Regions from separate parts of the Geminocystis sp. CENA526 genome, predicted to be linked through region 1. Evidence: predicted binding sites of a transcription regulator. Region 1 holds the regulator's gene; the other holds the start of a gene.
The links. The regulator NtcA, encoded in region 1, controls nitrogen genes in cyanobacteria. The targets are predictions, from matches to a motif close to TTTGTANCNNNNGNTACAAA.

Region 1 (7,557 bases):
CTCAAGAAAAACAGGCAAAAGCAGGAGATCCTTCTTTATACCTCAATATGGCTCGTAGCATTAATGCTAAACCAGCTCCCACTCCCCGTGTTTCGGCAGGAAATATCAGTTTAGATAAAGTTCCTTACCGCCGTTAAGTTGATTTAAAGTTGATAGTTGATCAGAAATTGAGGAATGAATAATTAGGAAGAGATGATTTCTTGTTCCTAATTTCTAGTTCCCATCTGAGTATTTATACTCAAAAAAATTTCTTAAATATTAAATTTAATAAACAAAATAAAACCCTTTTTAAAACATTTGATAATCTGAAAAAGTAAGAATCAAATTTCATAAAGGGTAATGAAACATTTTTCCGACGACTGGATTAAAGAATGGTGTAATAAAAACGGTTGGACTGATCTGTTTGTAGAACGCCGTGATTATTGGGCTTTTCCTCCTCATGGGGTTATACCTTTGCCCATTCCTAAAGAAACTTTAATTGAAATCAAAGCTGAAAAAGGCTTTTCTCCACAGGAAAAAATTTGGTTGGGAAGTGCTATTATAATTACTTTAACGGCAATACTTTTAACTTATTTTCTCAATTGTCCTATGCCTTTAGTGTTTGCTTTTGCTTTTTGTTCGATCGTGGTGGGACATTTTGAAGTAGAGTGAATAGTGAATAGTGCATAATTTTTAATTCTTCATTCTTAATTCTTCATTCTTAATTCTTCATTCTTCATGAATTGGTGGCGAAAACTAAAAAATAATCCTTTGGCAAAATCAGGGTTTATCATTCTTGTATTTTTTTATGCTATGGTATTAGGTGCGGATTTTATTGCCCCCTATAATCCCTATTCTGCTCAGGAAAATGGTTCTTTATTGCCACCAACTACTATTTATTGGCGTAATCAAGATAAACAATTTATCGGACTTCATGTATATCCTACTACTCAAGGACGAACCGATATAAACACGGGCGATCGAACCTTAGAAATAGACTACACAAAACCTTCTCCCATTCGTTTATTTGTTAAGGGTGAACCCTATCAATTTTTACAAATAAAATTACCTTTACCCCCCACCTTTGACGAGGTAGAAATCTTCTCAGGTTTTACTCTGCAAAGACGTTTATTCGGTACTTTAGGAGAAGGAAAAATTAATCTTTTAGGCACAGATGAACAGGGTAGAGATCAATTTAGTAGAATATTATTTGGCGGAAGAATTAGCCTTTTTATTGGCTTAATTGGCATTTTAATTTCTTTTCCCCTCGGCATGATAATTGGAGGCATTGCAGGTTATTTTGGAGGCATTTTAGACAATATTTTAATGCGACTGGTGGAAGTTTTGATGACCATACCGGGTATTTATTTATTAGTAGCATTAGCCGCCGTTTTACCGCCGAGTTTGAGCAGTGCGCAGAGATTTATGTTAATTATTTTAATTACTTCTTTTATCGGTTGGTCGGGTTTAGCTAGAGTTATTAGGGGGCAAGTTTTAACCCTCAAAGAACAAGAATTTGTGCAGTCTGCTAGATCGATCGGGGCAAATTCTTTCTATATTATTATCAAGCATATTTTACCGCAAACAGCGACTTATATAGTCATTTCTGCCACTCTTTCCATTCCTAGTTTTATCGTGGCAGAATCTGTATTAAGTTTGATTGGTTTAGGCATTCAACAACCCGATCCCAGTTGGGGTAATTTACTGTCATTAGCCTCCAATGCTTCGGTATTAGTTTTACAACCTTGGCTAATTTTTCCTCCTGCTATTTTAATTATTTTAACGGTACTATCTTTTAATTTATTAGGGGATGGATTAAGGGATGCACTCGATCCCAAAAGCATTAGGAATTAAGAATTAAGGGTTCTTGAAACTAAATCGTAATAATAAATATAGTCTAAAGCTAATGATTAGATTCAAAATCTTGATTTTTCATTCTTTAACCTGACACCTGACACCTGACACCTGATACTTACCCTCATCAAAATACTTTTTGTGCACCCCCTAACTAAAACACTTTTTGAGCAAACCCTACTTATTACTCAATTTTTAAGCAAATTGTTGACTTAATGCGACTGGATTATGGACTGTAATTTTTTTCTTGGTAATAGAAATCAAGCCGTCTTGTCTTAATTCTCCTAGTAATCTTGTTACCGTCACCCGTGTTGAACCAATGGCTTCGGCAATAGCCTGATGGGATAGTTTGAGATCGATCGTAACACCATTAAGGCTAGGAATCCCAAAATCTCGACATAGTATCAACAGGAAACTAACTAAACGAGAAGCCATGTCACGATGGGCAAGGGTTTCAATCATTAATTCTGTTTGTAAAATTCGAGAAGACAATCCTTGTAACATAAGTCGTGATAGTTCAGGATTATCTCTTAACGCTCGTTGAAAATGCTCAATAGGGGCTGATAATAATTCTACAGGAGTGAAAGCCACCGCATGATAGAATCGATCGGACTTTTGCCCTGTTACCAAAGACAAAACCCCAAAAACACTATTTTCTCTCAATAAAGCTACTGTTATTTCCTCTCCTGCTTCATACACCCGTGACAATTTGACAGCACCCTTCATTAAAAAATATACCCTTTCTGCTGGATCTCCGGGAAAAAAAATTGTCTTACCACGTTCAAATCTTTCCACTACAGGAGTATAAATTCCAGCTCCAATTTGACGAAATACAGAGGCTAAAGGTTGTTCTTGATTTAAGATTGATTGCATAGGGGATAGTTACTTAATAATATTTAATGTTCGATCGAATAAAGGACACTTTTTATAAGAAGATAAGTAATTGTAAACTAGATAACTATCTATAACGTAATTAGTTTAATCAATTATTGTCAGATATTACAGAAAATTAAAGAAAAAATCAAGAATATGTTAGATTTAAAAGGAAAAAATGCCCTTGTAACTGGTATTGCTAATAATAAATCGATCGCATGGGGTATTGCTCAACAGCTACATAAAGCAGGGGCAAATATTGGTGTCACCTACCTGCCCGATGAAAAAGGGAGATTTGAGAAAAAAGTAGGAGAATTAGTTGCCCCTTTAAACCCTAGCGTTTTTTTACCCTGTAACGTACAAGATGATGCTCAAATAGATGAAACCTTTGCCCAAATTAAAGAAAAATGGGGACATATCGATATTTTAATCCATTGTTTAGCCTTTGCTCAAAAAGACGATTTAGCAGGAGATTTTAGCAACACTTCCCGTGATGGTTTTAAAACAGCCCTCGATATTAGTGCCTATTCTCTCACTCGTTTAGTACAATCAGCTAAACCCATGATGGCATCGGGAGGAAGTATTGTCACCTTAAGCTATTTAGGAGGAGTAAAAGTCATTCCCAACTATAACGTTATGGGTATTGCTAAATCAGCCTTAGAAATGAGTGTGCGTTATTTAGCCTCCGAATTAGGTAGTCAAAATGTAAGGGTAAATGCTATTTCGGCGGGTCCCATCCGCACCCTTGCATCTTCAGCCGTTGGGGGTATTTTAGACATGATTCACCATGTGGAAGCCGTTGCCCCCTTAAAACGTACCGTAACTCAAATCGAAGTAGGCAACACCGCCGCCTTTTTGTGCAGTGATTTAGCTAGTGGTATTACTGGACAAATTATTTATGTTGATGCAGGTTACGAAATAATGGGCATGACTCAAGGGTAATTAGGAATGAAGAATGAAGAATGAAGAATGAAGAATGAAGAATGAAGAATGAAGAATGAAGATTTTTATATAGATTTCTGATTTCTAATAAATATTGGGTTTAAACCTATCTGAAGTACTTTGAGACAACCGTACTTTTTAAAAATGTTAAAAAAAGTAACAATTTAGACAGATTGCTTGACAAAGTTGCGGTTTTAATATCCTTATGTTAGGTTATTTATATCTAATGAATTAATTGAGGAGTAAAACTAATGGAAACACCTACTAAACTGAGTTTGGAACAACAATTTAAGTTGGAAGTTCTCAAAGATCAAGTTAAAAAGTTAAGTCAAGAACAAGCCCAAGAATATTTAATTGAGGTATTTCGTCAGATGATGGTGAAAGATAACTTAATGAAACAATTATTCAAAAATGTGTAAAATTCCCTAGACGTTGTTGTAAATTTGATAATCATTGTATTTCTCGGCAATGAGATTCTTTGTTAACTGTTATCTAAATTCTATGTCTTTTATTTTTTATCTCAACAACGTCTTTTACTGAATTTTTTTATTGTCGCTACATTATGTCTAAAATGTTTAAGCTCGATCGAACTAATCTAACCACGAAAGGACAATTATTAAGCTAGACTATCAACAATGAAGTTTTAATGATCTCGATCGAACGTGAATAATACCAGAAATTTAGATTGGTTTTTAATCTGCTTAATAGTGGGATTAAGCTCCTTTGGTTCTTTAATTATTTATAGTACCCAAAGCTATGAGCAAATATCTGATTGGCAACAACAGCTAATTATGACAGTGGTGGGTTTTATTATTTTAATGGGTTTATCCTATTTTCCCTACGAAATACTATTACGATTTCATTGGATAACCTACGCCATAACCAATATACTGTTAGTAGTTGTCATTTTTGCGGGAGATACCGTTAATGGTGCGCAAAGATGGATTAATTTAGGCGGTTTTCACTTCCAACCCTCCGAATTTGCTAAAGTAGGTTTTATCGTCAGTCTATCCGCCCTATTACATTATCGAGACGGCTCAAAATTAATTAACCTTCTCCCCGTTATGGCAATGGTATCTGTACCTTGGATATTGACTTTAATTCAACCCGATTTAGGCACATCCCTTGTATTTGGTGCTGTTAGCTTAACGATGCTTTATTGGGCAAATATGAACTTAGGTTGGATTTTATTAATATTATCCCCCATCGTCTCAGCATTTTTATTCAATTTATTATTACCTGCTTGGTTGATTTTCGTTACCGCCATGATTTTAATTGCATGGTTTACCTTTCCTCAACAAATTAGGGCGCTTTGGGCTTTAGTCACCCTTACCATCAATTATGGTGCAGGAAAAATGGGGGGCATTTTATGGAATTTATTACAACCCTATCAACAAGATCGTATCACTTTATTTTTAGAACCAGAAAAAGATCCCCTCGGTGGAGGTTATCATTTAATACAGTCCAGAATTGCCATTGGTTCTGGTAGAATATGGGGTAATGGTTTTCTTGAGGCTACTCAAACTCATCTTAACTTCGTTCCCGAACAACATACCGATTTTATCTTTAGTGCCGTTGCTGATCAATTTGGCTTAGTTGGTAGTCTTTTTGTTATAGCAGTCTATTGGTTAATCTGTTGGCGCTTGGTAGTTATTGCCGTTCGATCGAGAGACAATTTTGGTTCATTATTAGCTATCGGGGTATTAGCGATGATTGCCTTTCAAACCATCGTAAATTTAGGTATGACTATGGGATTAGCACCGATTACGGGGATACCTTTACCTTTTCTTAGTTATGGTAGATCATCTTTATTAACTAACTTTATTGCCTTTGGTTTAGTGGAAGCAGTCGCAAACGCTAGAATAGTCAAGAAAGCCAAACCTCGTCGTTTTCTGTCTTTCGATCGAATTTTTTAACCCACATTCTCTATTCCCTATTCCCTATTCCCTATTCCCTACCCTCACCAAAATACTTTTTCAGCAACCCCTACTTATGAAAATTACCGATAGTATCAAAATGGCTATTACAACCCTACTAGCAAATAAAATGCGTAGTAGCTTAACCATGTTAGGGATTATTATAGGTAACGCTTCCGTTATTTCGATGATCGGAATAGGTCAAGCTGCGCAACAATTAGCAGAAGAACAATTCGAGTCTTTAGGTGCTAATGTACTGTTTGTTGTACCTGGCAGTCGAGAATCTCGCCGTACCACTTTTGATACTCCTAAAACCCTTGTGTTATCAGATGCAGAGGCGATCGCCACCCAAGTACCTACCGTTACAGAAGTAGCCCCTCAAATCAACTCTCGTCTTTTAGTAACCTATGGTAATCGCAATAATAACGTCTCCATTATTGGTACAACCCCCGAATTTTTAACAGTGCGTAGTTTTGATGTTGCCCAAGGAAGATTTATCACCGATTTAGATGTGAGACGCAATAATAGAGTTGTAGTTTTAGGCTCACAAATTGTCGAAGATTTTTTTCTAGGGGAAAATCCCATAGGAAAGCGTTTAAGAATCAAAAACGTTTCTTTTGAAGTAATCGGCATTATGGAGTCCAAAGGCTCGTTTTTAGGCACGAATCAGGATGAAAGTTTATACATCCCCCTCACTACTATGGCTAATCAAATTGTGGGCAAAACCTCTAACTACGGTTTAGAGTTGAGTTTTATTTCTGTCACCGCCAGAAGCCCTCAAGATATATTCGCCGCCCGATTCCAGATTGAAAATTTACTGCGTTTGAGACATAAAATAGTCAGGGAAGATGATTTTCGAGTGGAAACCCAAAAGGATATTTTAAATATTGTGGGTACTGTCACCAGTGGACTGACTATTATGTTAGGTGCGATTGCAGGGATTTCTCTGTTAGTCGGAGGAATTGGGGTAATGAATATTATGTTAGTCTCTGTCAGTGAAAGAACCCAAGAAATTGGTTTAAGAAAAGCCATAGGGGCAACAGAGGGTAATATACTCTCTCAATTTTTAATCGAAGCTATTATTATTTCAGCTACGGGAGGAATATTTGGCACGATGTTAGGTATTGGGGTTTTAAGTTCGATCGCACTGATGTCACCTTTACCCACTACTGTTTCCACTACTACTATTCTTTTAGCCGTGGGAGTATCGGGAGGTATTGGCTTGTTTTTTGGTGTAGTTCCAGCGCAACAAGCCGCCAAACTCGATCCCATTGTCGCCTTAAGAAGTGCCTAGTTTAATACACATCATTGAGAGCAAAAATTGTGGGGGTAAATCAATTTCTGCATTCCTCTTAATCGTATTATGACCTGTTTTTTACTGCTTAATTGTTTTAGACAAATATTAATCATGCTGACAGGGCGGTTGATAGTATTGCTTAATTGCTTAAGAGTTAATCCTTGAGGATTCTGATTAATTACCTGCAAAAGAGTTTCACTCGTAGTTAAACCACCACGAGCTTCGATGAATATTATGTTTACCATTGTCTCACACCAAAATGTTAAATAATTATTAAGCTATTATAATATTAGTTGTCTCAAAGTATAATGAAAGTATTTTTAATTGTCAGGTTTAAAAAATAACAAACACTTTTTAATTGCGAATAATATCAATAATAGTAAATTTAATCCTTTATAACCTATATATAATAGGCTCGATCGAACTTTGTCACCATGATTATTTAATAATTATTATCAATAGTGAGGGCGAAACCCCTTCTATTTTTTCTCATACCAACATTCAACATCACTCTATTATTTCTCCCTTGTCATCACAATTAATAGGTAATCCTTTTCAATTCCTTGTTTTTCTCCTGTAACTACCCTTTCCTAATTGCTAATAGTATCAACAAAATAAATCTAATCCTTTCTATAACAAGCTCGATCGAACTTTATCACAATTATTATTTAATAATTATTATTGATAGCGAAGACG
Region 2 (7,557 bases), on a different contig from region 1:
AATCTGCTTTTTCTAAGGTTGCGGTAGTATTTTCAGTATTCATTAAACTTTGCATAATAACTATGAGGTGTTGAGTGTTGGGTTTTAGGTTTAGCAAATGATCAACCAAATGTCATTGCGAGGCACGAAGCAATCTCCGAAATAATGTAAGTTGTTTTGTATATTGAGCATATATAATATTCGGCGTTAATCAATAACCCACCGTGTAATAAATTACATTGAACTCAATATCTTTGAAGGAGAATAACATTGTTCATTGTTCATTATTAATTATTCATTGCTAGGTTATCAATTAAGATTTCTGATACTTGATAATCACGGCGAATGGTAAATCTTTCTAGGTAGCCAATGGGATCGTCTGGATTAAACACCATTTTGTCAAACAGTTGTAAATTATGACGATCGGGTTCAGCATCCGATAGTTCTAGTTGACGACAAGCCTCCCCGAATAAGTCTGGACGGCGCACTCTTTCGATAATTTCTACCCAGTTACGAGGAAAGGGTATATAACCCCATCGAGCTAATTGTGTTAAAATCCATAACGCCTCCACCCTTGAAGGATAGTTTGCATTATCCACAGAGAATTGATTAAACCTTAGTAATAACTCGGTTTTTGTACCGAAATTATAAGGATCAACAAAACCGGGACGGATATACTCAGAAGACATATTCAAATACTGCTCTTTTGCTAATAACTCGACTATTTCTTCTCGGTTACGTCTATCGTCACAATATTCACAAGCCTCAATCAAAGCCTTAACTAGAGCAATATGAGTTTCGGGGTGTTTTTCTACCCATTCTTCTTTAACTCCTAATACTTTTTCGGGATGTCCTGCCCAAATATCTAAGTCTGTAGCAATGACATAACCTAAATCTTGTAGGATCGATCGAGTATTCCAGGGTTCACCCACACAGTAACCGTCAATGTTACCTGCTTTGAGATTAGACACCATTTGAGCAGGAGGAATTACTGTTAAACTGACATCTCGATCGGGATCAATTCCCCCTGAAGCCAACCAGTAACGTAGTAATAAATTGTGCATAGAGGCTGGATGTACCACCCCAAAGGTATGGACTTTATCAGGACTTTGTGCAAGGGCTTGTTTCAATTCCTCAAGGTTTGTCACTCCCATTTCTTGAAACTGTTTTGCTAGGGTGATAGCGTTACCGTTACGACTGAGTACCATGGAGGTAATCATGGGAATAGAAGGTTTACCCCCTGCTCCTAAAGTCATACTCAAAGGCATTCCTGCCACCATTTGTGCCCCATCTAAACGCCCTTCGGCAATACCCCTTGCTAACTCCTGCCACGAAGGTTCACGGACTAAGTTCACCTGTTCTAGTCCATGTTTAGCGAAAAATCCTTTTTCTTTAGCTACCACTAAGGGGGCGCAGTCGGTTAAGGGGATAAAACCAAGATCGAGGTTAATTTTTTCTAAGCCGTTACCTGCAATAACTTCTTTCTGAGGGATAACTGTTCCCACTTTTTTCGATCGTTTTTGTTGGTTGAGGAAGTAAACGATTTCGTTACGCAGAGCGTAGTAACTAGGGTGATTGACCACTTCTAACCGTTGTCGTGGACGGGGGATCGGTACTTCTAATATTTGCCCAATATGAGCCTCTGGACCTGTGGTTAACATCACGACTCGATCGGACAGTAACAAGGCTTCATCCACATCGTGTGTCACCATGATACAAGTAACGTGGTTTTCTTGGACAATGCGCATCAAACTTTCTTGTAAATTTCCCCTAGTGAGGGCATCCAAAGCTCCAAAAGGTTCATCTAAAAGGAGTACTTTCGGTTTTGTCGCTAAAGCACGGGCAATGGCAACCCGTTGTTTCATCCCCCCTGACAGTTGCCCTGGTTTTTTATTGGCGGCGTGTTTTAAGCCTACGATCGAGATATTTTCTTCGACAATGGCTTTTCTTTGGGCTACGGGATAATGATTCATTACCCGATTCACTGCTAAAGCAATATTTTGACGTACCGTTAACCAAGGTAACAAAGAATAATTTTGAAATACTACCATTCGATCGGGACCCGGTTCAGTAATTTCCCTTCCCTCCAGAATAACTCCCCCATGGGTAGCATTAGATAAACCTGCCACCATATTAAGCAGAGTGGACTTACCACAACCAGAATGTCCAATTAAAGAGATAAATTCCCCTTTTTGGATTTTTAAATTAATGTTGCGTAAAGCGATATATTCTCCTCCATTTGCCAGAGGAAATATTTTATCAACGTGATCAATTTCAATAAAATTTTGCATTATTTTAAAATAATTAGGAATTAGGAATTAAGAGTTAAGAGTTAGCAATAAAAATCAATAATTATTCATTGTTAATTGTTCATTATTAATTGTTCATTTTTAACTATTTCTGTTCTGAGGGAACGACTAAAGTTGCAATAAAACTAACTAATCTATCTAACAATAAACCGACTAAACCAACATAAATTAAAGCAAGAATAATTTGACTCATTTGTGAACTGTTATAAGCATCCCAAATAAAGAAGCCAATACCTACACCACCTACTAACATTTCTGCCGCAATAATCGCTAACCAAGATAAACCAATACCGATTTTTAAACCAGTGAAAATATAAGGAACTGTGGAGGGAAATAAGATGTTGAAAAAGTACTCAATTTTAGATAATTTAAGCACTCTGGAAACGTTGTTATAATCTTGAGGAATTTGTTGCACTCCCACAGTGGTATTGATGATAATAGGCCAGATTGCGGTGATAAAAATAACAAAAATTGCGGAGGGATCAGCTTGTCTTAAAGCCGCTAAGGATATGGGCAACCATGCTAAAGGCGGAATGGTTCTTAATACCTGAAAAATAGGGTCTAATGCTTGATAAACTAGGCGATTTGCACCGATTAAAATACCTAATGCAATACCCACGATCGAGGCTAAAGAAAAGCCAATAGCGACTCTTTGTAAACTAGCTAATAATTGCCAAAATAAGCCAACATCTGTACCTCCATTATGAAAAAAGGGATTAATAATATAAGGATCCCATGTTTCTTTAATTACGGTAATAGGAGAAGGTAAATTTGGTTTTTCTCCTGAACATAAAATTTGCCAAATTGCTAATAATATGAATAAAGCAACGAGGGGAGCAATAATTTGTCGGGCGTTTTGAGAATAAAAAATATTACTTAAAATATTGGCACTTTTTGAAGATTTTTGAGTTCTTGAGATCATGATTTTAATTTATAATAAATAGTCGATCGTTAATAATTAATAAATGAAAAAAATTCATTAATTTAGCATTATCATTGAGCCTTAATTGTTAATTGTTAATTGTTAATTGTTAATTATTTTAAGTTTTTTTGATTTTTAATCCATCTAAATAGGCTTGAGGATTTTCAGGATCAAATGTCACACCATCAAAGAAAGTTTCCACACCACGAGAAGTACTGGTGGGAATTTCCGCATCAGGTACGCCAATGGCTTTCGCCGCCTCTTTCCACAAATCTTCACGATTTACTTGATCCACCAGTGCTTTTGTATCGGTATCCGCAGGAATATAGCCCCAACGAATATCCTCCGTTAAAAACCATAAATCATGACTCTTGAAAGGATAGGAAGCGTTATCTCTCCAGAATTTCATGGCATAGGGGAAGTTTTGCTCTACTCTACCATTACCAAAGTCGATATTACCTTTCGATCGTTCCACAATATCCTCCACGGGAACTTTAAACCATTTATCTTGAGAAACAATTTGACACATTTCTTCCACATTATTAGGATCATCACACCATCTTTGAGCTTCTAAAACCGCCATTAATAAGGCTTTGGCCGCTTTGGGATTTGCGTCCACCCAATCCTTGCGTAAGGTAAACGCTTTTTCAGGATGATCATTCCATAATTCACCAGTAACTAAGGCACTATAACCAATATCTTGGTTAATTAATTGAGCATTCCAAGGTTCACCCACACAAAAAGCCTCCATGTTACCTACCTTCATATTCGCTACCATTTGAGGAGGAGGTACGGGAATAACAGAAACATCGGTATCGGGATTAATACCTCCTGCCGCCAACCAATAACGCATCCATAAATCATGAGTACCACCGGGGAAGGTAATGGCAAATTTAGAATCCTTATTTATTTTGTCTTTGATAACAGAACTATCAAGTCCTACATTTGCCTCTTTATAGGCATTACCGATCGAAATAGCTTGTCCATTGGTGTTTAATCTTGCCAAAAGATACATAGGTACTGGTTGATTACTTTTGGTAATTGTACCCAATGTCATTAAATAAGGCATAGGGGTAAGAATATGAGCTCCATCAATACCACCACCAGCCGAACCTAATTCGATATTATCTCTAGTAACAGGCCAAGATGCTTGTTTTAATACTTCTACCCCAGTCATGCCATATTTATCAAAAAATCCTTTTTCTTTAGCAATAATTAGGGGGGCAGAATCCGTTAAAGCGATAAAACCTAACTTGGCGGAGGTAACTTCTGGGGCATCACCACTAACGGGAGTGGTAACAGGGGTTTCAGTGGTGGGTTGTTCGTTGCCTCCAGTGGTGCAACCATGTAAAATAGCACTACCTAAAGCGGTAACTCCTGCGGTGAGAATGAATTTTCTTCTGGATACTTGGGACATAGATTAACGGATGTTCCTAATTTATTTTAATATTTGTTAAGTTTGATGTACATATTTAAAAGGTTTACTATGGTTCAATTTGTATTTTTCGTCACAAAATTTTAAAAATTTGTAAAAAACACATTATTTCTATGCTTTTTGTGCATCAAAACTCCCACAATCTTTTGAAATTATCCATTTACAAGAAAAATCAAGGTTTTGATATTCTTTCGCTGTCGCACTTGATTGACATAATTTAGTTATGATTGCCTAAGTTCTGATCTTGTCCGTTAAACAATGAAATTATTATCTTCACCTTGAGATGCTTGACGACTACGAGCATCATAATATAAATCCGCTAAAGTAATACTAAAAATAGCCTCTTTAAACTTTTTATTTAAACGACTCCATAAAGTCATTGTCACCCAATCTTCTGCCGAATCTTGATTTAAACTATTGGGTGATAGGGGATCAATTTTGTCTCCCACTGCGATTAAAATATCCCCTAAAGAAATTTCTTCTGGAGGTAAAGCTAGTATATAACCTCCCTGCATTCCTCGTATAGACTTGATTAAACCTGCATGGCGAATCTTAATTAAGATTTTCTCTAAATACGGCGCAGGTAAATTTTGGCGAGTAGCGATCGAATTTACGGATATAGCTCGATCGACCCCTTGCAAACTCATATCTAGTAAGGCTTTTACAGCATAATAACCTTTTTTGGTCAACTTCATTTAGTTAACTTCAAGATGCAATACATAATGACCTAAATTAAGATGATTACTCCACAACTCGTACTCAATGCGTAAAGATTCAGGAGTAGAAGTTCCCTTAAAAGTGAGATTGCGAGTAAAATTGCGAAGGTAGATACTATCTTTTGCTTGATTACTCTCTCCATTTTCATTCAACCAATAACGGCTTTTACCATAGATACCCCTTTCCCAATAATGACGATAATTGACACCATTTTTGTTTTGTTGCGTCATAATTACCCGAAAAGGAGATATTTCCAACCAAATTAAATTTTTGCCGTTTTCTTCTTCGTTTTCCTTGGGGAAATAAAAATTAGTATCGTCAGTAATTTTACTAAACTCGACATTATTTAAGACTAAATGAAATCTATTATTTTCCCTTTGATATAATGTAGCGATGGCTTCTAAATGCACAAGAATCTCTAAATTAGTAGAAAGATAAGAAAGGGATATGGAACGATGATCCGTTAACATGGTACAACCTCTAAACTTGCTATATTCAGCATAGATCGAAAATGCCCATATTGATAACCTTGTTTAAAAAAAATTTGTGAACCCCTTGCTTTTTTTTTTCTCCTTCGCTATAATAATTTAATGTGAGCAATCCTCGATAGCTCAGTGGTAGAGCGGTCGGCTGTTAACCGATTGGTCGTAGGTTCGAATCCTACTCGGGGAGTTTAAAATAGTAATTTTTACTGAATAAAAAAATAACTGACTAGGTTTTGATAAGCTCAATTTCTTAGTCAGTATTTTTTTAGCGTAGTCGAAGTATGAATCACGGTCTGGATTTATTGCATAAAATCATATTATCATGTTAACATAAATTACATTAAAAAGAATTTGTCCTAAATGCTTAAAGTTGTCAAAGTGAGAATTTATCCAGATACATCTCAAAAAGTGCTTCTAGCTAAGGCTTTTGGCTCTTGCAGATGGGTGTGGAATCATTTTCTTAATTTGATCAATGAAACTTACAAAGCCACAGGTAAAGGATTATCTAGTTATGATGTCAAAAAGTTACTTCCTCAATTAAAGAAACAGGAAGACACTGCTTGGTTATCAGAAACTTATTCTCAATGTTTACAACAAGTTTGTTTGAATTTGGGTGTCGCTTTCAATAATTTCTTTGAGAAAAGAGCAAAATATCCTAATTTTAAATGTAAGCATGGTAAGCAATCTTTACAATATCCTGCAAATGTTAAGGTAGAAAATGACTGTTTAAATGTTCCTAAAATTGGTTTAATTTATACAAAATTTCATCGTATTATTGAGGGAACAATTAAGACTGTTACTATTACTAAAAACTGCTGTAATCAATACTATGCTTCTATCTTAGTGGATGATGGTAAAGATAAACCAGAAGTAAACTCTGAAGGTAAAGCTATAGGGATTGATTTGGGTTTAACTCATTTTGCAATTACAAGTGATGGTAGTAAATTTGATAACCCAAAAATACTTAAAAAGCATGAAGCTAATTTAAAGAGAAAACAGCAACAGTTATCTAGGAAACAAAAAGGTTCAAATAACCGAAATAAGTCAAGATTAAAAGTTGCTAGAGTTCATAAAAAAATCACTAATTGTCGTGAGGATTTTCTGCACAAACTATCTCGTAGGATAGTAAACGAAAACCAAGTGATTGCAGTAGAGAATCTGAATGTTAAAGGTATGATGCAAAATTATTGTCTTTCTAAAGCTATACAACAAGTAGGTTGGGGACAATTCTGCACTATGCTTAAATATAAGGCTGAACAGGAAGGAAAAGTTTACATTGAAGTGAACAGATTTTTCCCAAGTTCAAAAACTTGTCATGTATGCTTAAACAAAATAGGTAGCTTACCACTAGATGTAAGATATTGGACTTGTTTAAAATGCGGTACAAAACATGACAGAGACATAAATGCGGCAATTAATATCCGAGATGAAGGACTACGAATGTTACAGACCTCTGGAACGGGGGATAAAGCCTATCGTCAAACTGTAAGTCATAGTAATAGAGGACGTAAGAAATCTACTACTATGCTAGTTTCTGGGTAGGAAGCCTACACCATAATCTTTGATTTGGTGTACGGTAGTTCACATGTTTTCTATACCGCAGGTTAAAGGACAAGAAGCATAAATGGAATTTTGATTAATTTTATCTTTATCAGTTTCATGTAACCAGCCTAACCACTGTACTTCATCAGGGCGAATACCTTTGATGCT

Region 2: ACN4EE_RS05245 (CmpA/NrtA family ABC transporter substrate-binding protein) is a predicted target of NtcA. The motif match lies at 4,706-4,725, and genes of this name have one in related genera.

Annotation. Positions count from the first base shown of each region.
Region 1 is NZ_JBLZFY010000008.1:2,967-10,523, forward strand. Features, by position in the region: gene ACN4EE_RS03970 (phycobilisome rod-core linker polypeptide) at 1-137, shown strand, start outside; gene ACN4EE_RS03975 (slr1957 family protein) at 340-651, shown strand; gene ACN4EE_RS03980 (ABC transporter permease) at 718-1,833, shown strand; gene ntcA (global nitrogen regulator NtcA) at 2,029-2,706, opposite strand; gene fabI (enoyl-ACP reductase FabI) at 2,863-3,648, shown strand; gene ACN4EE_RS03995 (NblA/ycf18 family protein) at 3,900-4,067, shown strand; gene rodA (rod shape-determining protein RodA) at 4,311-5,564, shown strand; gene ACN4EE_RS04005 (ABC transporter permease) at 5,641-6,858, shown strand; gene ACN4EE_RS04010 (hypothetical protein) at 6,870-7,106, opposite strand.
Region 2 is NZ_JBLZFY010000011.1:41,517-49,073, reverse strand. Features, by position in the region: gene ACN4EE_RS05260 (nitrate ABC transporter ATP-binding protein) at 1-55, opposite strand, end outside; gene ACN4EE_RS05255 (ABC transporter ATP-binding/substrate-binding protein) at 267-2,270, opposite strand; gene ntrB (nitrate ABC transporter permease) at 2,374-3,210, opposite strand; gene ACN4EE_RS05245 (CmpA/NrtA family ABC transporter substrate-binding protein) at 3,329-4,627, opposite strand; gene ACN4EE_RS05240 (Rrf2 family transcriptional regulator) at 4,897-5,340, opposite strand; gene ACN4EE_RS05235 (hypothetical protein) at 5,341-5,832, opposite strand; tRNA gene ACN4EE_RS05230 (tRNA-Asn) at 5,963-6,034, shown strand; gene ACN4EE_RS05225 (RNA-guided endonuclease InsQ/TnpB family protein) at 6,208-7,389, shown strand; gene ACN4EE_RS05220 (hypothetical protein) at 7,429-7,557, opposite strand, start outside.